One region of the Streptomyces sp. NPDC041135 genome, then DNA from elsewhere that is predicted to be linked to it. Evidence: riboswitches for the same ligand, from Rfam matches in the RefSeq annotation. Region 1 holds a riboswitch; each other region holds the start of a gene.

Evidence for each region. A riboswitch is a leader RNA that binds a small molecule or an ion and turns the genes downstream of it on or off. The one in region 1 is predicted to bind cyclic di-AMP.
Region 2: another riboswitch for cyclic di-AMP. It lies ahead of ACZ6CZ_RS16185 (transglycosylase family protein); the one in region 1 lies ahead of ACZ6CZ_RS15300 (C40 family peptidase).
Region 3: another riboswitch for cyclic di-AMP. It lies ahead of ACZ6CZ_RS08880 (M23 family metallopeptidase); the one in region 1 lies ahead of ACZ6CZ_RS15300 (C40 family peptidase).
Region 4: another riboswitch for cyclic di-AMP. It lies ahead of ACZ6CZ_RS21360 (M23 family metallopeptidase); the one in region 1 lies ahead of ACZ6CZ_RS15300 (C40 family peptidase).

The regions. Positions count from the first base shown of each region.
Region 1 is NZ_JBVIYZ010000005.1:381,900-387,119, reverse strand. It holds gene ACZ6CZ_RS15320 (8-amino-7-oxononanoate synthase) at 1-993, shown strand, start outside; gene ACZ6CZ_RS15315 (DUF397 domain-containing protein) at 1,077-1,301, opposite strand; gene ACZ6CZ_RS15310 (helix-turn-helix domain-containing protein) at 1,311-2,171, opposite strand; gene ACZ6CZ_RS15305 (ATP-binding protein) at 2,394-2,882, shown strand; gene ACZ6CZ_RS15300 (C40 family peptidase) at 3,000-3,473, opposite strand; cyclic di-AMP (ydaO/yuaA leader) riboswitch at 3,477-3,675, opposite strand; gene ACZ6CZ_RS15295 (urease subunit gamma) at 4,347-4,649, shown strand; gene ACZ6CZ_RS15290 (urease subunit beta) at 4,661-4,972, shown strand; gene ACZ6CZ_RS15285 (urease subunit alpha) at 4,965-5,220, shown strand, end outside.
Region 2 is NZ_JBVIYZ010000006.1:85,338-90,557, reverse strand. It holds gene ACZ6CZ_RS16195 (cytochrome P450 family protein) at 1-135, shown strand, start outside; gene ACZ6CZ_RS16190 (transglycosylase family protein) at 352-1,404, shown strand; cyclic di-AMP (ydaO/yuaA leader) riboswitch at 1,587-1,759, shown strand; gene ACZ6CZ_RS16185 (transglycosylase family protein) at 1,764-2,483, shown strand; gene eno (phosphopyruvate hydratase) at 2,814-4,115, shown strand; gene ACZ6CZ_RS16175 (FtsB family cell division protein) at 4,240-4,716, shown strand; gene ACZ6CZ_RS16170 (DUF501 domain-containing protein) at 4,746-5,220, shown strand, end outside.
Region 3 is NZ_JBVIYZ010000003.1:126,907-132,126, forward strand. It holds gene ACZ6CZ_RS08865 (DNA gyrase/topoisomerase IV subunit A) at 1-422, opposite strand, end outside; gene ACZ6CZ_RS08870 (M16 family metallopeptidase) at 702-2,120, shown strand; gene ACZ6CZ_RS08875 (M16 family metallopeptidase) at 2,117-3,505, shown strand; cyclic di-AMP (ydaO/yuaA leader) riboswitch at 3,704-3,867, shown strand; gene ACZ6CZ_RS08880 (M23 family metallopeptidase) at 3,880-4,635, shown strand; gene ACZ6CZ_RS08885 (GntR family transcriptional regulator) at 4,854-5,220, shown strand, end outside.
Region 4 is NZ_JBVIYZ010000008.1:304,289-309,508, reverse strand. It holds gene ACZ6CZ_RS21365 (aldo/keto reductase) at 1-701, opposite strand, end outside; gene ACZ6CZ_RS21360 (M23 family metallopeptidase) at 832-1,869, opposite strand; cyclic di-AMP (ydaO/yuaA leader) riboswitch at 1,879-2,056, opposite strand; gene ACZ6CZ_RS21355 (PP2C family protein-serine/threonine phosphatase) at 2,306-3,490, opposite strand; tRNA gene ACZ6CZ_RS21350 (tRNA-Met) at 3,685-3,758, opposite strand; gene ACZ6CZ_RS21345 (dihydrofolate reductase family protein) at 3,859-5,022, opposite strand.

The DNA.
Region 1 (5,220 bases):
CCCGAGGTCACCGAGGGCGCCGCCGCGGCAGCCCGGACCTGGGGCGGCGGCTCGACCGGCTCCCGGCTGGTCACCGGCACCACCGAACTGCACACCGAACTGGAACGCGAGCTGGCCGGCTTCTGCGGCTTCGAAGCGGCCCTGGTGTTCTCCTCCGGGTACGCCGCGAACCTCGCCGCGGTCACCGCGCTGGGCCCGCACGGCTCGCTCATCGTCTCCGACGCGGGCAACCACGCCTCCCTCATCGACGGCTGCCGGCTTGCCCGGGGCACCACCCAGGTGGTCGCCCACGCGGACCCCGACGCCGTCGACAAGGCGCTGAGCACGCACGAGGGACCCGCGCTCGTCGTCTCCGACACGGTGTTCTCGGTCGACGGCGACGCGGCTCCGCTGGTCGCGCACGCCGCGGTGGGCCGGCGGCACGGCGCGGGACTCGTCGTGGACGACGCCCACGGACTCGGCGTCCTGGGCGACGGCGGCCGGGGCGCGCCGTACGCCGCCGGGCTGGCGGGCGCCGACGACGTGGTCGTCACGGTCACGCTGTCCAAGTCGCTGGGCAGCCAGGGCGGTGCGGTGCTGGGCCCGCGCCGGGTGATCGACCACCTGGTCAACGCCGCCCGGACCTTCATCTTCGACACCGGGCTCGCCCCCGCGGCGGCGGGAGCGGCCCTGGCGGCGCTGCGGCTGCTGCGCCGCGAGCCGGAACGCGCGGCGCGGGCCCGCGCGGTCGCCACCGAACTGCACGCGCGGCTGACCGCCGCGGGCCTGGAGGCGGTGGCTCCGGACGCCGCGGTGGTCTCCGTGCGCGCGCCGTCCCCGGAGGCGGCGGTGCGGTGGGCGGCCGACTGCCGTACGGCGGGCCTGGCCGTGGGCTGCTTCCGTCCTCCTTCCGTGCCCGACGGCATCTCACGGCTGCGGCTGACCGCCCGCGCGGACCTCTCCGGGGCCGAGATCGAACACGCGGTACGGGTGATCGGCGAGACACGGCCATGAGTCGGCGTGACACGGCCGTACGTCGCACGCGTGGGCGCTGATCGCAGGCGAGGGGTGTGGGCCGGGGGTGTGGGCCGGCCGGGTCAGCGGAGCGCGGCGAGGAAGCCCGTCCAGCTCTCGGGGGAGAAGAGCAGCGCGGGTCCGGCCGGGTCCTTGGAGTCGCGCACGGCGAGCAGTCCGGTCCCGCTGCCGCGGTGCGGCCGGGCCGTCTCGACGCAGTTGTTCGCCCCGGTGCTGTAGCTGCTGCGCAGCCAGCGCACCGATGGCAGATCGGTACTGGAAAGGACGTTCCGAGGCAGTGCTGTCATGGTGCCTCCTTACGCGCCGTCACCTATCGCGGCGAGGTAATCCAGTGAATCCTCGGTCGAAAGGGCTTTGCCCTGAAGGGTCGTGAAGGCCTCCGAGTAAGCCCGGAGGTCTTCTTTCCGTTCGAGGTAGAGGCTACTCGTCAACTGGTCGAGAACGACGACATCCAGATCAGAAGTGCTCGGAAATGAGAAGATAACGAAAGGCCCGGTGAGGCCGACATGGGCGCCGGCCGCGAACGGCAGGATCTGCAGCCGCACCTGGGGCAGCCGGGCCGCCTCCGTCAGCCGCTCCAGCTGGCGGGCCATCACCTCGGCGCCGCCCACCTCGCGCCGCAGCACCGCCTCGTCCAGCACCGCGCTCAGCTCCAGCGGCGGATCGGACCGCAGGACGTCCTGCCTGGCCAGCCGCACTTCCACCAGCGCGTCCAGGCGTTCCTCGTCCAGTCCCTCGACCGCGGCCCGGGTCACCGCCCGGGCGTACTCGGGCGTCTGCAGCAGGCCCGGCACCACCGTGGTCTCCAGGGTGCGCATCCGGCTGGCCTGCGACTCCAGACTGATGAAGTCCCGGTAGGTGGGCGGCAGTACCCCGCGGTAGGCGTGCCACCAGTGGTGCCGTCCCCCGCGCTCCTCCGAGCCCGCCAGCATCAGCAGCAACTCGCGCAACTGGGCGTCCCGCACTCCGTAGGCGTCCAGGAGTAACCGCACATCGGCCGGTTTCACACCACTGGCGCCCGTCTCGACGCGGCTCACCTTCGACTGGTGCCAGCCCACGAGCCGGGCCGCCTCCCCGCTCGTGAGACCCGCACCGGTGCGCAGGGCGCGCAGTTCGGCGCCCAGTTTCCGGCGGCGCACCGCGGGACCGTTCTGCATGAGCCGCTCCTCACTCGCCAATACTCCATATGCGCCGCCCGAATACGGTCTGCCGTCGCAGCGTTCACCGCTTTGAGCGACAGATATATGCATAACTTGGTGGATCGCTCCCGTGACCGGCCGGGTGATGACAGTCTGGCGACGAAGCACCAGTCCGGGACCGTACTCGAACCAACCGCTCCGTGTCGGACCGCGGTCCCGTGGGAAAGGGGCGACCTCGCCATGGCAGACCTTCTGGAAGCATCCGTCACTCTGCCGAGCGATCCCGCCTCGGTGTCCGCGGCCCGCTCGTACGCGGTGGGAACCCTGGCGGAGTGGGGACTGCCGGCGGACACGGAGGCGGCCGACACGGTGCGCCTGATCGTCTCGGAACTCGCCACCAACGCCGTGCAGCACACCTTCGGGCAGTCGCCGACCTTCACGGTCGACCTCGCCCTGGTGCGGGACGAACGGCTGTGCATCGGCGTCACGGACAGTCATCCGCGTCTTCCCAGGAGACTCCCGGCCGCCGTCCAGCAGGACAACGGACGCGGCATGGTGATCATCCGCTGGCTCACCTCGGAGCGGGGCGGGCGGCTGCGGGTCCGCCGCACCCGCGAGGGGGGCAAGACGGTCCTCATCGAGCTGCCCTGGACCGTCCCGGCCCACCCGGTGACCGCGGCGGGCGAGCAGCGGGCCCAGGGTCTGCCCGGCGGCCGGAGGGCGCCCTGAGGGCCCTTGTGGGGCGCGGGCGGAGCGGGCCCGGCCCCAGGGGGCGTGGAGCGCGCCGACGGTCCCCTCGGTGCCCGAGGGGACCGCACGAGGGGATCGCCCTCGCCGCGCTACGGGTCAGCTGACCCGGCCGTACCAGACGCTCCTGGTCCAGATCTTCTGCAGCCTCACCACGTCCCCGGTCCTGGGGGCGTGCCAGATCTTGCCCTTACCGGCGTAGATGCCGACGTGGTAGACGCTGGAGCCCGAGTGGAAGAACACCAGGTCCCCGGCCTTGCGGTGCTTGGCCGAGACGTGGTGCGTCTTGTTGTACTGCTGGGCGGCCGTTCGAGGCAGCTTCTTGCCGGCCTTCTTGAACGAGTACAGCGTCAGCCCGGAGCAGTCGAACCTGCGTGGTCCGGTGGCCCCGTACCGGTAGGGGGAACCCTTCTTGGAGGCCGCGATCTGAAGTGCCTTCGTCGCGGTGGTCGCGGCCGAGGCATCGGTGGAGAGGCCGGGAACCACGATGGAGCCGCCGACGGCGGCGATGGTGAGGGCCGAGGCGGTGCCGGCCCGGACCATCAGCGACGGGACACGATTGAGCGCAGTCATGCGCAACCCTTCGTCAGCCGCCTGTGAAGGATGACCTGTCGGATTCGGGCTGGCGAAGTTGCCCGGCCGCGTTGCCGCGGCTTCACCCCAAGGGCTGCTCGAACCGGGCGTCGAAAGATTCGAACGTCCGTTCCGGCGACCCGTCTTGCCTGGGTCCTCCACTCCTGCCGATCCACTTCTGTCGACCGGGCACCCGGGCGGCGGCAGGACTCGGCGTCCGCCCGGATCGCCCCGCCGTTGTGGCGGGGTCTTGTCGTCAGTCAGGGATCTTCACTCACTCCAGTCAGAAAATCCCAACGGAATCGGGGATTTGTGGTGTTACTCACCACTCACCCGTTCGGGTGAACGTTAGTACGTCCGAGTGACCGTCAACTGCCGCTCATAGCCCCGGACCTGGGAGAACGCACCTCCCGTCCCAGGTCGGTGACCACCCCCGCACGGTCGTCGGAGGCTGGAAGAACGTTCTGCCGCTACTCCGTACGGGGGTACGTCGTTTGGGGCGTTTCGGCCGCGCCCGGAGTGTCGGGTCGACAGCCGCGCCGCTGCCGGACCGTCAGCCGCGCGGATCGGCCGGTGCCGTCGGAGGGGGTGTCCCGGAGCCGGGCGCTGCCCCTGGGGGCGGTGTCCCTGGGGGCGGTGCCCGGCGGTCCGGGTCGGTATGGGTGGGGCCATGTCGTGGTCATGAAGGGATCAAGGGCTGGTTAACGTCGGCGAAACTCCGACGAACTAGCGTGCCGATCCACGCCACCAGGGGTTTTTCTCTTACGGATGGAGCGGGATCGCCCAATCTGTCTGTGTGTTACATCTATCCCGTCGTGGTGGCTGCGGCAGCCGGACCCCGCACGGTCCGGAGCAAGGACTGTGAGGTGGGACGTGCAACTGACCCCGCACGAGCAAGAGAGGCTGCTGATCCATGTGGCGGCCGACGTGGCCGAGAAGCGCCGGGCCCGCGGGCTCAGGCTCAACCACCCGGAAGCGGTCGCCCTCATCACGGCGCACATCCTCGAGGGCGCCCGCGACGGCCGCGGCGTCGCCGAGCTGATGTCCTCGGGCCGCAAGCTCCTCACCCGGGACGACGTCATGCAGGGCGTGCCGGAGATGATCCACGACGTGCAGGTGGAGGCCACCTTCCCGGACGGCACCAAGCTCGTCACCGTCCACGACCCGATCGTCTGAGGGGGCGCGCCGTGATCCCCGGAGAGATCCTCTTCGCCGACGGCCCGGTCGTGTACAACGAGGGCCGCGCGACCACCCGGCTGACCGTGCTGAACGCCGCCGACCGCCCCGTCCAGGTCGGCTCCCACTACCACTTCGCCGAGGCCAACCCCGGCCTGGAGTTCGACCGCTCCGCCGCGCGCGGCAAGCGGCTGAACGTCCCCGCCGGCACCGCCGTGCGCTTCGAGCCGGGCATCCCCGTCGACGTCGAACTCGTCCCGCTCACCGGCGCCCGCGTCGTGCCCGGGCTGCGCGGCGAGACCGGAGGTGCCCTCGATGCCTGAGATCTCCCGCGCCGCCTACGCCGACCTGTTCGGCCCCACCACCGGCGACCGCATCCGGCTCGCCGACACCGACCTGCTGATCGAGGTCGAGGAGGACCGCTGCGGCGGGCCCGGACGCGCCGGGGAGGAGGCGGTCTTCGGCGGCGGCAAGGTCATCCGGGAGTCGATGGGCCAGTCGCGTGCCACGCGCGCGGAGGGCACCCCCGACACGGTGATCACCGGGGCCGTCGTCGTCGACCACTGGGGCG
Region 2 (5,220 bases), on a different contig from region 1:
GCTCTCGCGACCCTCCTGACCCGCCTGCCCGACCTGCGCCTGGCGGCGGACCCGGCCGAGCTGCGCTGGCGCGGCGGCCTCATCATGCGCGGCCTGCGCACCCTCCCCGTGGAGTTCACACCGCAACGCCCCTGACGACCCGTGAACTCCCCGGCCCTCCCGGCCCTCCCGGGCCGGCGGTGCCACCCCGCCCGTCGCTGCGTGTGGGCACACCCTCATTCCGTGATCTTCACGTGATCTGCGCGGCATTAACTTGTGACAAGTGATCGTCTGCCGATACGTTCACCCATCAGCGCGGCGTCGAGCGTGATCCGCCGCGCTGTTCACCGTTGTCGCGCGAAAGGTCTCCGTATGCTCTCCGGGAACGGTCGTCACCGTCGCCCCCGTCAGGCTCCGGCCCTCCTCGTCGCGGCCGGGGTGACCGGCTCCGCCATCGCCATCCCGCTGCTCGGGGCGGCCTCCGCGAACGCGGCCGACGGCACCACCTGGGACAAGGTGGCCGAGTGCGAGAGCGGCGGCTCCTGGAGCGCGGACACCGGGAACGGGTTCTACGGCGGCCTCCAGATCTCCCCGGGCGACTGGGAGCGCTACGGCGGCCTCGACTACGCCGCCAGCGCGGACGAGGCCAGCCGTTCGCAGCAGATAGCCGTCGCCGAGCGGATCCTGGCCGACCGGGGAACCACCCCCTGGGCCACCTGCGCCCTGCTCTCCGGCCTCACCTCGAACTCTGCGTCGGTGGACGTCGACACGGGCGTCGGCGATTCGGACACATCGGGTTCATCCGGTTCATCGGGATCATCCCATTCGTCCGACTCGTCCGGGTCGTCGGGCTCCCAGGGCTCCGGTGACTCCACCGGCTCGGCGGGCTCGTCCGACTCCACGGGATCGTCGGGTACGTCCGGCTCCCCCGACTCGCCCGCTCTGCCCGATTCGTCCTCGCCCTCACCCTCCGACTCCGCGTCGGACAGCGCCTCGCCGGACGCGAACGCGGGTGGCGATACCGCCGTGGACCACGGCAAGTCGGGCAAGTCGTCCCCTGGGAATTCCGGTTCGGGGTCCGGCGGCTCGCGGCGGGCGGCCGGTTCGGCCACTGCGGCTCCGGAAGCCGGCGACTCGGACAATTCCTGGCAGACCGGCGGCTCTTGGAGCCTGGTCGACACCGGTTCGATCGGCACCGGCCGGCATCGCGGGGTGAGCGCGGACGAAGTGGCGGGCGCGAAGCCCGTCGCCACGTCCTACACCGTCCGCGACGGCGACTCGCTGGTCTCCATCGCCGACTCCCTTGCCGTCGACGGCGGGTGGCACGCGCTCTACGCCGACAACAAGGCGGCCATCGGTGCCGACCCTGACGACATCGCCCCCGGTCAGACCCTGCGTGTTGGTGGCGAAACGGTCGAAAAGTAGAGCCAGTTGACGCCCCATTTAGCGCATGATGTCCGGTTTGGCGAAAGTGTGGGATGAGTCTCAGAAGCCCTGATCGTCTTTGAAATTCCGTCGATCACCTGTCTACGGTCGAAGCCGCTCGTCACCACGAGCCCCGGCCGCCGCAACGCCGAATCCTGCCAGTGGCGGCCCGGGAACAGTCGTCGCGTAATGCGCCGTAGGCAGGAGCGGGGGACCCAAGGTAGGCGCCGGGACCAGCGGTTGACGCTGGAACCGGCTAGGGGTGGAGCCACCCTTCCCGAGACGGGAGGGTGGCCGGGCAACTCAACCGGCCCGAACCCGACAGCTCACCTCGCAGGCGTCGGTGAGGGGATCGATCCATGCTGTTTTCCAGCAAGGGCAAGCACCGCCGTCCGTCCAAGGCCATCCGCGCCGTCGCGCTCGCCGGTGTCACCGGTGCCGCGGTCGCCGCGCCGCTGATGGCGGCCGGCAGCGCCTCCGCCGCCACCGCCTCCGAGTGGGACGCCGTCGCCCAGTGCGAGTCGGGCGGCAACTGGTCCATCAACACCGGCAACGGCTACTACGGCGGTCTGCAGTTCTCCGCCTCCACGTGGGCCGCGTACGGCGGCACGCAGTACGCCGCCACCGCCGACAAGGCCGCCAAGTCGCAGCAGATCGCCGTGGCCGAGAAGGTCCTCGCCGCGCAGGGCAAGGGTGCCTGGCCGGTCTGCGGCACGGGCCTTTCGGGCGCCGCCTACAACGGCTCCACCGCTTCGAGCGGCAGCGGCACCGGCTCCTCCACCCCGTCCACCCCGTCCAGCTCGTCCGCCGGCACGGGTACCACCACCCGTTCGACCGACGACCAGGCCGCCTCGCGCTCCAGCGACCGCCCGGCCGCGAGCAAGACCGTCACCACCCCGACCGGCAAGAAGGTCAAGAAGGGCGACGGCGAGTACAAGGTCGTCACCGGTGACACCCTCAGCTCCATCGCCGCGGACCAGAAGGTCGCCGGTGGCTGGAAGAAGCTGTACGACCTCAACAAGGACATCGTCGAGGACGCGAACCTCATCTACCCGGGTCAGCAGCTGCACCTGAAGTAGGCCGCGTCCGGCACGGCCCGGCGGCGCACAGCCGCCGCCCTGCCCGGCCACAGCGCCCTCACAAGCGCGGCCCCCATACTGGAGGTCCCGTGAGGGTCCCCCCGTCCCCACGGGCTCCCCGCCCCGGTGCGTCGTCCCCCGTACGCACCGGGGCGGGGCTTTTTTTGGCCTCCCTTTGTTCCGTCAGCGAACAATGTGTACGGTCACCTTGTCCACGGGACGGTCGGTCGGCTGCCGGCGCCCCGGAGACGGTTAGGCTCTAGTCGCAAGGCACAGCCGTAAGGCAGACAGCCCCGCACTTCCAGCGTCACATCCAAGAAGGAGATGCTCGTGCCGTCCATCGACGTCGTCGTAGCCCGGGAAATCCTGGACTCCCGAGGCAACCCCACGGTCGAGGTCGAGGTCGGCCTCGACGACGGCAGCACGGGTCGTGCCGCCGTTCCGTCCGGCGCGTCCACCGGCGCCTTCGAGGCCATCGAACTGCGCGACGGTGACTCGAACCGCTACCTGGGCAAGGGTGTCGAGAAGGCCGTCCTCGCCGTCATCGAGCAGATCGGCCCGGAGCTGGTCGGCTACGACGCCACCGAGCAGCGCCTGATCGACCAGGCCATGTTCGACCTGGACGCCACCGACAACAAGGGGTCGCTCGGCGCCAACGCCATCCTCGGCGTCTCGCTCGCCGTCGCCCACGCCGCCTCCGAGGCCAGCGACCTCCCGCTCTTCCGCTACCTGGGCGGCCCGAACGCGCACCTGCTGCCCGTTCCGATGATGAACATCCTGAACGGCGGCTCGCACGCCGACTCCAACGTGGACATCCAGGAGTTCATGATCGCCCCGATCGGCGCGGAGTCCTTCTCCGAGGCGCTGCGCTGGGGCGCCGAGGTCTACCACACGCTGAAGAAGGTCCTGAAGAACAAGGGCCTGTCCACCGGTCTCGGCGACGAGGGCGGCTTCGCCCCGAACCTCGGCTCCAACCGCGAGGCCCTCGACCTCATCCTGGAGGCGATCAAGGAGGCCGGTTACACCCCCGGCGAGCAGATCGCCCTGGCGCTCGACGTGGCCGCGTCCGAGTTCTACAAGGACGGCTCCTACGTCTTCGAGGGCAAGAACCGCACCGCCGAGGAGATGACCGACTACTACGCCGAGCTGGTCGAGGCGTACCCGCTGGTCTCCATCGAGGACCCGCTGTTCGAGGACGACTGGGAGGGCTGGAAGACCATCACCGCCCGCCTCGGCGACCGCGTCCAGCTCGTCGGCGACGACCTGTTCGTCACCAACCCCGAGCGCCTCGCCCGGGGCATCGAGGAGGGCGCCGCCAACGCCCTGCTGGTCAAGGTCAACCAGATCGGCTCGCTGACCGAGACGCTGGACGCCGTGGAGCTGGCCCAGCGCAGCGGCTACAAGTGCATGATGTCCCACCGCTCCGGCGAGACCGAGGACGTCACCATCGCCGACCTGGCCGTCGCGACCAACTGCGGCCAGATCAAAACCGGCGCCCCGGCCCGCTCCGAGCGCGTCGCCAAGTACAACCAGCTGCTGCGCATCGAGGAGATCCTCGACGACGCCGCGGTGTACGCCGGCCGCTCGGCCTTCCCGCGCTTCAAGGGCCACGGCGAGGCCGCCCAGGGCTGACCCGCCGGGCGCCCGCCGGGGACACATCCCGGCCGTGCCGTAGCCAGTCGTACGTACGTCCCCGTACTCGGTCCCGTACCGTGTCCGGGGACGTACGCACGTGGAAGGGGAGGCGGACAGCCAGATGGCCGCGAAGGACCGGGACCGTTTCTCCACGGCGACCAGGCTGCGGGTGCTCGGCGAGCAGACCGCGGCCCGGGTCTACCGCTCCCAGACCAAGCGGCAGGCCCGCCGCTCCCGGCTCACCGGCCGCGCCGCGCTGCTCGCCCTCGTGCTGTGCTCGCTGATCGTCGCCCTGGCGTACCCGATGCGGCAGTACGTCTCGCAGCGCGCCGAGATCGCCGACGTGCAGCGCCGGCAGGAGCAGGCGCGCCGGCGCGTGGAGCAGCTGCGCGACCTCAAGGCGCGGTGGCAGGACGACGCCTACGCCGCCCAGCAGATCCGCCGGCGGCTGCACTACGTGCTGCCCGGGGAGACCGGGTACGTGGTCGTCGACCCCGGCGCGGCCCGCCAGTCCCGCGCCGACCTCGGGGCCGCCCACCGGCCCTGGTACGCGAACGTCTGGGACGGCGTCGACAAGTCCGACGCCTCCGATCAGTGAACCGACAGAAAGCCATCCGGAAAGCAGTCATGGATACGCCTCCGCCGCCCACCTTGCGCACCGAGCCCACCGACGCGGACGTCGAAGCCTTCAAGCAGCAGCTCGGGCGTCCGCCGCGGGGCCTGCGGGCGATCGCGCACCGGTGCCCGTGCGGGCAGCCGGACGTCGTCGAGACGGCGCCCCGCCTGCCCGACGGCACGCCCTTCCCGACGACGTACTACCTGACGTGCCCGCGCGCCGCCTCGGCGATCGGCACGCTGGAGGCGAACGGCGTCATGAAGGAGATGACCGAGCGGCTGGCCACCGACCCGGAGCTGGCCGCGGCCTACCGGGCGGCGCACGAGGACTACATCGCGCGCCGGGACGCCATCGAGGTCCTCACGGGCTTCCCGAGCGCCGGCGGCATGCCGGACCGGGTGAAGTGCCTGCACGTCCTGGTGGCCCACTCGCTGGTCGCCGGACCCGGCGTCAACCCGCTCGGCGACGAGGCGGTGGCCATGCTGC
Region 3 (5,220 bases), on a different contig from region 1:
GCGGCCATCCGGCACTCGGTGTACCGCATGGCGGCGGGCGGGTCGTCGTTGCCCAGCGAGCCGAAGTTGCCGTGGCCGTCGACCAGCGGGACGCGCATCGAGAAGGGCTGTGCCATGCGCACCAGGGCGTCGTAGATCGACGCGTCGCCGTGCGGGTGCAGCTTGCCCATCACCTCGCCGACGACGCGGGCGCACTTGACGTACGCCCGCTCGGGGCGCAGGCCCATCTCGTTCATCTGGTAGACGATCCGGCGATGGACCGGCTTCAGGCCGTCACGGGCGTCCGGCAGGGCGCGCGAGTAGATGACCGAGTACGCGTACTCGAGGTAGGAGCCGCGCATCTCGTCCACGACGTCGATGTCGAGGATCCTCTCCTCGAACGAGTCGTCGGGCGGCGGGGTCTTCGTGCTGCGGCGGGCCATCGCTGCCGGCTCCTTGCTCAAGCGTGAACGGGATCTGACGCGCACCATTGTGGACCGCGGCACTGACAGGCCGGGCCACGACCCGGTGTCCGCGGCCCGCACCGGCGCCCGCGGGCCCCCGGGGGCCGCCCGGCGGCACGCGTGACGCAGGCTACGCGATCCGCTGTGGGCGTACGTCCCGCGGGAACTTCGCCGACGGTCCGCCCGCTTGCATACAGTGGCGGGAACGGCAGGAAAACCGCGGTTTCGACGACCGCCTCCGCGAGCGAAGGGACGTACATGCCCATGGGCGACACGACCACGGCCGAGGCAGGCTCCGGGGGCCTGACAGCGACCGAGCACCGCCTGGCCAATGGTCTTCGCGTGGTGCTCTCCGAGGACCACCTGACCCCCGTGGCGGCAGTCTGCCTCTGGTACGACGTGGGCTCCCGCCACGAAGTCAAGGGGCGTACCGGCCTGGCTCACCTCTTCGAGCACCTGATGTTCCAGGGCTCCGGCCAGGTGACGGGCAACGGCCACTTCGAGCTGGTGCAGGGCGCCGGCGGCTCGCTCAACGGCACCACCAGCTTCGAGCGGACCAACTACTTCGAGACCATGCCCGCCCACCAGCTGGAACTCGCCCTCTGGCTGGAGGCCGACCGCATGGGCTCGCTGCTCGCGGCCCTGGACGACGAGTCCATGGAGAACCAGCGCGACGTCGTCAAGAACGAGCGCCGCCAGCGCTACGACAACGTGCCCTACGGCACCGCCTTCGAGCGGCTGACCGCGCTCGCCTACCCGGAGGGCCACCCCTACCACCACACGCCGATCGGCTCGATGGCGGACCTGGACGCGGCCACCCTGGAGGACGCGCGCGCCTTCTTCCGCACGTACTACGCGCCGAACAACGCGGTGCTCTCGGTGGTCGGCGACATCGACCCCGAGCAGACGCTCGCCTGGATCGAGAAGTACTTCGGCTCGATCGCCTCGCACGACGGCAAGCCCGCCCCGCGTGACGGCTCGCTGCCGGACGTCATCGGCGAGCAGCTGCGCGAGGTCCTCGTCGAGGAGGTGCCGGCCCGCGCCCTGATGGCCGCCTACCGCCTCCCGCACGACGGCACGCGCGCGTGCGACGCGGCCGACGTGGCGCTCACCGTCCTCGGCGGCGGCGAGTCCTCCCGCCTGTACAACCGGCTGGTGCGCCGCGACCGTACGGCCGTCGCGGCCGGGTTCGGCCTGCTGCGGCTGGCGGGCGCGCCCTCGATGGGCTGGCTGGACGTGAAGACCTCCGGGGACGTGGAGGTGCCGGTCATCGAGGCCGCCATCGACGAGGAGCTGGCCCGCTTCGCGGCGGAGGGCCCCACGCCCGAGGAGATGGAGCGCGCGCAGGCCCAGTTGGAGCGCGAGTGGCTGGACCGGCTCGGCACGGTCGCCGGCCGCGCCGACGAACTGTGCCGGTTCGCGGTGCTGTTCGGCGACCCGCAGCTCGCCCTCACCGCCGTCGGGCGCGTGCTGGAGGTGACCCCGGAGGAGGTCCGGCAGGTCGCCGAGGCCAGGCTGCGCCCCGACAACCGCGCGGTCCTCGTCTACGAGCCGAAGACCCCGGAGGCCGTCCAGGACGCCGACGTCCCCGAGGACCCGGAGTCGCAGGCCACCGTGGAGGCCGGCGCCGGCCGGCGCGACAGCGACCACCGCGAGGATGAGGAGACGGCGAAGTGAGCGAGCTTGCCACCATGGAGTTCCACCCGCGGCCGGAGCCCGGCGAGGCCCGGCCCTGGGCCTTTCCGGCCCCTGAGCGCGGGGCGCTGGACAACGGCCTGACGGTGCTGCGATGCCACCGCCCCGGCCAGCAGGTCGTCGCCGTCGAGGTGCTGCTGGACGCGCCCCTGGACGCCGAGCCGACCGGTCTGGACGGCGTCGCCACCATCATGGCGCGGGCCTTCTCGGAGGGCACCGACAAGCACTCCGCCGAGGACTTCGCCGCCGAGCTGGAGCGGGCCGGCGCCACGCTCGACGCGCACGCCGACCACCCCGGTGTCCGGGTCAGCCTGGAGGTCCCGGCCTCCCGCCTGGCCAAGGGCCTCGGGCTGCTCGCCGACGCCCTGCGCGCGCCCGCGTTCGCCGACAGCGAGGTGGAGCGGCTGGTGCGCAACCGCCTCGACGAGATCCCGCACGAGATGGCCAACCCCGCCCGCCGGGCCGCCAAGGAGCTGTCCAAGGAGCTGTTCCCGGCCGCCTCGCGCATGTCCCGCCCGCGCCAGGGCACCGAGGACACGGTCGCCAAGATCGACGCGGCGGCCGTCCGCGCCTTCTACGACCGGCACGTGCGCCCCGCCACGGCCACCGCGGTCGTCGTCGGCGACCTCACCGGCACCGACCTGGACGCGCTGCTCGCCGACACCCTGGGCGCCTGGCGCGGCTCCCCGGCCGAGCCCCGGCCCGTGCCGGCGGTGACCGCCGACGACACCGGCCGCGTGGTCATCGTCGACCGGCCAGGCGCCGTGCAGACGCAGCTGCTCATCGGCCGCGTCGGCGCCGACCGGCACGACCGGGTGTGGCCCGCCCAGGTGCTCGGCACGTACTGCCTCGGCGGCACGCTCACCTCCCGCCTGGACCGCGTGCTGCGCGAGGAGAAGGGCTACACCTACGGCGTCCGCGCCTTCGGGCAGGTGCTGCTCTCCGCCCCGGACGGCTCCGGCGCCTCGATGCTCGCCATCAGCGGCTCGGTGGACACCCCGAACACCGGGCCCGCGCTGCACGACCTGTGGACGGTGCTGCGCACGCTGGCCGCCGACGGTCTCACCGACGCCGAGCGCGACGTCGCCGTGCAGAACCTCGTCGGGGTGGCGCCCCTGAAGTACGAGACGGCCGCCGCGGTCGCCGCGACCCTGGCCGACCAGGTCGAGCAGCATCTGCCCGACGACTTCCAGGCCACGCTGTACCGGCAACTGGCCGCCACGGGCACCGTGGAGGCCACCGCGGCGGTCGTCAACGCCTTCCCCGTGGACCGGCTGGTGACCGTGCTGGTCGGTGACGCCGCCCAGATCAAGGAGCCCGTCGAGGCCCTCGGCATCGGCGACGTCACGGTGGTGGCCGCCGAGTAGCACCGGCAGCGCGCGGGGCCCCGGTGACCTGTGGGTCGCCGGGGCCCCGCTGCTGTCAGATGTCCGGATTGCGGGGGAGGTTGCCTGTCTGCCCTGTGGGATGCGCTACAAAAGCCGGATTCTGTTTGGGATTTGAGAGGCGCTCCCTTTAGTTTCTTCCGGGCTGTCCGTCAGGCAGTGCGCCGCGCCCGCGGCACCGGACAGTCATCGCCGAGTCCCCGTACGGCGCGAGCCAGGGGAGCCGGGGACCCACGCAGTCCCTGGGGTGAATCGGACGCCCGCGCGCGCAGCGAGGGGGTCCGTAGGAGACCTTCCTGCTCCGAACCCGTCAGCTAACCCGGTAGGCGAGAGGGAAGGAAAGGACCAGCCACTTCATGGCGTTCATGTGCGCCTCCGGCAAGCACCGCAGGCCCGGCCGGGTCAAGCGCACCTCCGCGCAGGCAGCGGGCATCGCCGCCCTCACCACCGGCGTCCTCGGCGGCACTCTGGCCGCGGGTCCCGCGCTCGCCGCGGAGAACAGCGTCGAGCAGACCGGTCTGACCCCCGTCATCACCCTCAGCGACTCCGTCGCCGAGCAGATCGACGCGCAGGCCGCCGCCCAGCGCGAGGCCGCCGAGCGGCAGGCGGCCGAGGAGGCCGCGGCCAAGGAGGCCGCCGAGCGGGTCAAGCAGGAGCGCGCGGCCCGGGTCCGTGCCGCCCGCGCGGCCGAGCGCGAGCGCCTCAACGCCTTCGCCGCCCCGATCGCGCACTCCTACGTCTCCACCGGCTACCAGACCGGCGGCTCGCTGTGGTCCTCCGGTTCCCACACCGGCATCGACTTCCACGCCGCGAGCGGCACGGCCGTGCACGCGGTCGGCGTCGGCACGGTCGTCTCCACCGGCTGGGGCGGGGCGTACGGCAACGAGGTCGTGATCAGGATGGCCGACGGCATGTACACCCAGTACGGCCACCTGTCCGTCATCGGCGTCTCGGTCGGCCAGCGGGTCACCCCCGGCCAGCAGATCGGCCTGTCCGGCGCGACCGGCAACACCACCGGCCCGCACCTGCACTTCGAGGCCCGGACGACCCCCGAGTACGGCTCCGACGTCGACCCGGTGGCCTACCTCCGCAAGCACGGCGTGCACGTCTGACGCACCGGGTCACCGACCCGGCCGCACGATCTCGAGGCCCCGGCCGCCAGGCCGGGGCTTTCGCCGTTCCCGGTGCCGGCTGTCCAAAAAATATCCCTGGATTCCGACCCGCCATCGGAAATTCCGGCCTGCTGCAATAGAGTCGCTGAACACACGTCAATCGGCGGCGTACCGCGGCGTTCGGCGGCGTTTCACGGGGATTAAGACGGAGGTCGGTCATGCGTATTCCGGCGCATTCGGTATGCACGGCGATCCGGGACGACATCGTCGCCGGCGTCCACGAGCGCGGCAGCCGCCTCACCGAGGAAGTCCTGGCCCGCCGCTACGGCGTCTCGCGCGTCCCCGTCCGCGAGGCACTGCGCACCCTGGAGGCCGAGGGGTTCGTGGTGACCCGGCGGCACGCGGGCGCGTGCGTGGCCGAACCGACCGAGCAGGAGGCCGCCGACCTGCTGGAGATGCGGATGCTGCTGGAGCCGCTCGGTGCCTCCCGTGCCGCCCAGCGGCGCACCGAGGCCCATCTGAAGGTGCTGCGCGGCCTGGTCAGGCTGGGTCAGGAGCGGGCCCGGCGGGGTACCAGCGAGGACC
Region 4 (5,220 bases), on a different contig from region 1:
TCCGCCCGGGCGCTGTCGACGGTGGTGCCGGGGCGGTACTTGCCGGTGAGGAAGCCCGAGGCCAGGGAGAAGTACGGGACGGCGGCGAGGCCGGTGCGGGCGGCCAGGTCCCGCAGGGCGCCCTCGTAGGTGTCGCGGGAGACCAGGTTGTAGTGGGGCTGGAGGGCGACGTAGCGGGCCAGGCCCTCGCGGTCGGAGAACTCCAGGGACTCGGTGAGGCGCTCGGGGCTGATGTTGGAGGCGGCGATGTGCCGCACCTTGCCCGCCTTCACCAGCTCGTCCAGCGCGCCGATGATCTCCTCGACCGGGACCTCGGGCTTGTCGAAGTGCGTGTAGTAGAGGTCGATGTAGTCGGTGTCCAGGCGGCGCAGGGAGGCGTCGGCGGCGGCCTTGATGGTGGCCGCGGACAGGCCCTGGAAGTCGGGGTGCTGGCTGACCTTGGTGGCGATGACGACGTCGGAGCGGTTGCCGCGGGCCTTGACCCACTTGCCGATGATGGTCTCGGACTCGCCGCCCCGGTTGCCCTCGGCCCAGGCCGAGTAGGAGTCGGCGGTGTCGACGAAGTTGCCGCCGGCGGCCGTGTAGGCGTCCAGGACGGCGAAGGAGGCCGTCTCGTCGGCGGTCCAGCCGAAGACGTTGCCGCCGAGCGCGAGCGGGAAAACCTCGAGGTCGGACGTGCCGAGCTTGCGCAGAGAAGTCATGCCTTATGTCAACGCCCGGAGCGGGTGGTCGCATTCCGGCGGCCGGCCGGCAGCCCTGACGTCGGGGGGTTGTCGTCAGGACCGCCGGAGCTTCGGGGAAGCGTCGGGCCGGAGGCCGGGCGGGGGAGGCTCAGGGGGTGAGGCCCTTGCCGTGCAGCCAGGCCATCGGGTCGATGCCGGTGGCGGCGCCGCCGGGGTGGACCTCCAGGTGCAGGTGCGGGCCGGTGACGTTGCCGGTGGCGCCGACCCGGCCGATGACCTCGCCGGTGGCGACCTTCTGCCCGGCGCTGACGTTGATCGAGGACTGGTGGCAGAACCACAGCTCGGTGCCGTCGTCCAGGGTGAGGATGGTGCGGTAGCCGTAGGCGCCGGCCCAGCCCGCCTCGGTGACCGTGCCGCTGTGGATGGCCTTGATGAGGGTGCCGGTGGGCGCGGCGAAGTCCAGGCCGGTGTGGTAGCCGGAGGACCACATGGAGCCGGCCTCGCCGAAGGTCGACGTGATCGTGTACGACGACGTCGGCAGCGTGTACTGCTTGGCCAGCTTCGCCAGGCGCTCGGCCTCGGCCTTCTTCTTGGCGGCGGCCTCCGCCTCGGCCTTGGCGTCGGCGGCCGCGGCTGCGGCCTCCTTCTCGGCCTTGGCTGCGGCGGTGGCGGCCTGCTTCCCGGCGGCGGCGACGGCGGCCGCGGTGGCCTTGGTGTCGACCTGGACCTGCTGCTGCTCGGCCTGGGCCATGATGCGGTTGCGCAGCGCCTCACCGGCGTCCGCGGTGCCCGGGTCGGTGTCGGCGGAGGCCGTGCCCACGGTGCTGAGCGTGGCGGTGGTGGCCTCGGCGGTGCCGTGGCCCTCGCCGAGCAGGGAGTCGACGGAGGAGGGCAGGTCGGGCAGGGAGATGGAGACCGGCGGCTTGCCGGTGTTGGCGCTGGCCATGCCGCCCGCGCCGACGGCGGCGATGACACCGACGCCCAGGACCGTGGAGCTGCGGGCGAGTCCGCCGCCGCGCTGCTTGCCGACGCGGTGCCGGCCGCGCACCGGGCGGAGGGATTCCTCGGTGGGGTTCCACTCCTCCCACGGGCCCTCGTCGGTGCGGTAGGTGCCGTAACCGAAGGTCTCGCTGTCGTGCCGGCTCGGCACGAACGGGTCTGCCGGGGCAGGCCGGTTGGACGCCACTCGGGCGTGCTCCTTTCCTTCCGTCGCCTACCGGGTTAGCTGACGGGTTCGGAGCAGGAAGGTCTCCTACGCGCGTATACCGGCCCCCACCCGGTGAGTTCTCCTCACCGGCCGACGGCGGCTTCCGCGTGATTCACCCCAAATGGTGGTTCCCCGGTTCCCTTGCGGGATTCGGCGCGTGCGCACGGAGCCGCCTTCTGTGACGGCTGGGACGACCGCGCTGCGTTATCGAACGTTAATAGACCCACCCGTCAGATTCCAAGCCGTTCGACTTGATCATTACGCTTCTCCGGGCCGGACTTACCCGTCATGAACGGTGAAAACCGGGCGAGTTGCCCGATGTTCATGTTTCACAGGCCGGTTGATGGTGACTCAGATGTGATGCGCAGGGCGCTCACCGGATCACCGAACGTGATATCGGGTTCCCGCGCGGGTGTCACGGCCGCCGTACGGCCAGCAGGGCCATGTCGTCCGCCGTTCCGCCCCCGGAGTGCCGCCGGACCTCCGCCGCGAGGCGGTGCAGCAGCGCGGCCGGGCCGGAGAAGGTGCGCCCGGCGAGCCGCCGCTCGGGATCGTAGAACCGGCCGTGGGCGTCGCGGGCCTCGGACAGGCCGTCGGTGTAGAGCAGCAGCGTGGCGCCGGCGGGGAAGGCGGCCTCCGTCGCATGGTCGGGCGGCGCGCCCAGGTCGCCCAGGCCCAGCGGCAGCGCCGGTTCACGGGCGAGCAGGGTGTGCAGCCGGCCGTCGGCGTGCAGCAGGAGCGGCGGAGGATGGCCGCGGTTGACGATCCGGACCACCGCGTCGTCGTGCGGGAGTTCGGCGAGGACGGCCGTGGTGAACCCCTCGAAGGCGTCGACGCCCTCCCGCCGGGCGCCCTCGCGGGCCAGCGCCCGGTCCAGCCGCCGCGCCACCGCCTCCAGGCCGGCCTCCTGCTCGGCGGCCTCCCGGAACGCCCCGATGAGCACGGCCACGGCCGCGACCGCGCCCATCCCCTTGCCGCGCACGTCCCCCACCACCAGCCGGACGCCGTGCGGGGTGTCCTGCACCGCGTACAGGTCGCCGCCGATGAACGCGTCCGCCTGGGCCGCCTCGTAGCAGGCGGCGATGTCGAAACCGCCGATCCGGACGGCCGGCTCGGGCAGGACGGCCCGCTGGGCGGCCTCGGCGATCTCGCGGGCGGACGCCAGCCGCCGGTCGCCCCGGCGCACCACCCGGTTGATGACGGCGGCCAGGACGGCGACCGTGGCCACCGTGACGGCGTCGGTGACGGTGGTGACGTCCGGGCCGGCGCGGTGGCCGGCGTGCACCGCGCAGGAGGCGGCGAGCGCGGCGAGCCCGGTGAGGAGGGTGCGGCGCGGCGAGAACAGGGGCGCCGCGGCCAGCGGCGCGGCCGTGAAGAAGGGGACGGCGGTGAAGCCCTGCGGTGTCCGCAGGTCGTAGAGGACCCCGGCGGCGATCAGCAGGGCGGGCAGGACCCGCAGCAGCCTCCGGACCGGCGAGCGGCGCCCCGGGACCGCCGGTACGGATGCGGGGCCCGGGTCGGGGCCGGGAACGACGGCTGCGGGGCACCGGTCACCGGCCCTGGCGTACGGGTCGTACTGCTCCACCTCACCAGGGCGCACCGCTGATCTCCCACGTGTCCGACGTACGTCCAGGTTTGTGGGCGCGGCGAGGGGCGGCGAGCGCTGTGGGCCGACCGGATGACCACGTTCGGGTGTGACACGCACCACGCTCCCCGCGGCGGGCCGGGAGGCGGCCGGGGCGGGAAAGACTCAGGGCCGGAATCCATGTACTGGATTCCGGCCCTGAGTATCAGTAGCGGGGACAGGATTTGAACCTGCGACCTCTGGGTTATGAGCCCAGCGAGCTACCGAGCTGCTCCACCCCGCGGCGATGACTCCACTGTACGCCATGTTCAGGGCCACGAGCACACCGGTTTGATCAGGGCCGGTCCGCGGGGCGCCCGCGGAGGTGGCCGGCGGGTCGCCGGTCAGCCCGGCAGGTGGGCGTTCGGGGCCTTCGCCCGGTCCTCGAACCCGGGCAGCACCAGCACCCGGGCGCCCGCCCGCGCCAGCACCCCCGTGCCGTCGGCCTCCGCCACGAACGTGCCGGGCTCGCGCCAGGCCGTCACCACCCGGCGGACGCCGGCCCGCAGGATGAGGTCGGCACAGGGGGCGGGGCGGGAGGCGCGGCGGGCGCAGGGTTCGAGGCTGCTGTAGACGGTGGCGGCGGCCAGCCGCGGATCACCGGGCGCGATCTTGGCCAGCGCCGCCTCCTCCGCGTGCACGACCGGGTCGCCGCCCTCCCGGGAGTGGCCGCGGGCCAGCTCGGTGCCGTCGGCGGCGACCACCACGGCCCCGACGCTGAACGCGGTGTCCGAGGGCGGGCAGAGGGCGGCCAGGTCGCAGGCGGTGCCCAGCCAGTGGCGGTCGGCCGCGGCCGCCAGGTCACCGGCCCCGGGTGCGGTGGGTTCGTAGCGCATGAGGACGACGTCCTCGATCCGGCGGCTCTCCAGCAGCCGCAGCCGGCCGCCCTGGTACGCCCCCGGGCCGAACAGCCGGGGCGCGGCCGGGTCGCCGACGAACAGCGGGGCGAGCACGAGCTGGAGTTCGTCGGCGAGGCCCTGCTGGAGCAGCTGGGTATGGACGGTGCCGCCGCCCTCGACCATCAGCCGCCGCACCCCGCGTGCCGTGGCCAGGTGGTGGAGCAGGGCGCGCCAGTCCAGGCTCGGGCCGAGCGCGACCACGTCGGCGGCCAGGCCGAGGGCGGCGGCCCGCCGGGCGCCCCGGTCGGTGGTGCAGATCAGCTTGTCGCCGCCGGTGTGCCAGAAATGGGCGTCCGGGTCCAGGTCGCCGGAGGCCGTGACGGTGACCTTGAGGGGGTACTCCGGCCGGCCCTCGGCGCGGCGGGCGGCGCGTCGGGCGGGCGAGTTGACCAGCAGCCTGGGGTTGTCGGCGCGGATGGTGCCGGCGCCGATCAGGATGGCGTCGACCGAGGCCCGTACCTCGTCGACCCGGTCGAAGTCGGCGGGGCCGGACAGGAGCAGGCGCTCCGGGCCGGTGTCGTCCAGGTAGCCGTCGAGGGAGACGGCGGCGGACAGCAGGACGTACGGCAGGGGGTGCGTCGGCGGGGACGGCTGGGACGGCTGGGACACGGTCGCGCTCTCGTGGAGTTGGGGCCCGAATGGACGCGCCCCCAGCTCCAAGTAGCTCTGAGCTGGGGGCGATGCGGTAGGCCCTGTGGGACTCGAACCCACAACCAATGGATTAAAAGTCTGCTGACTGGCCAACCCGCCTCACCCCGGCGCGTTCATGCCACCCTACTGCGCCCCAAGAAGCGCAGGCCAGTGGAA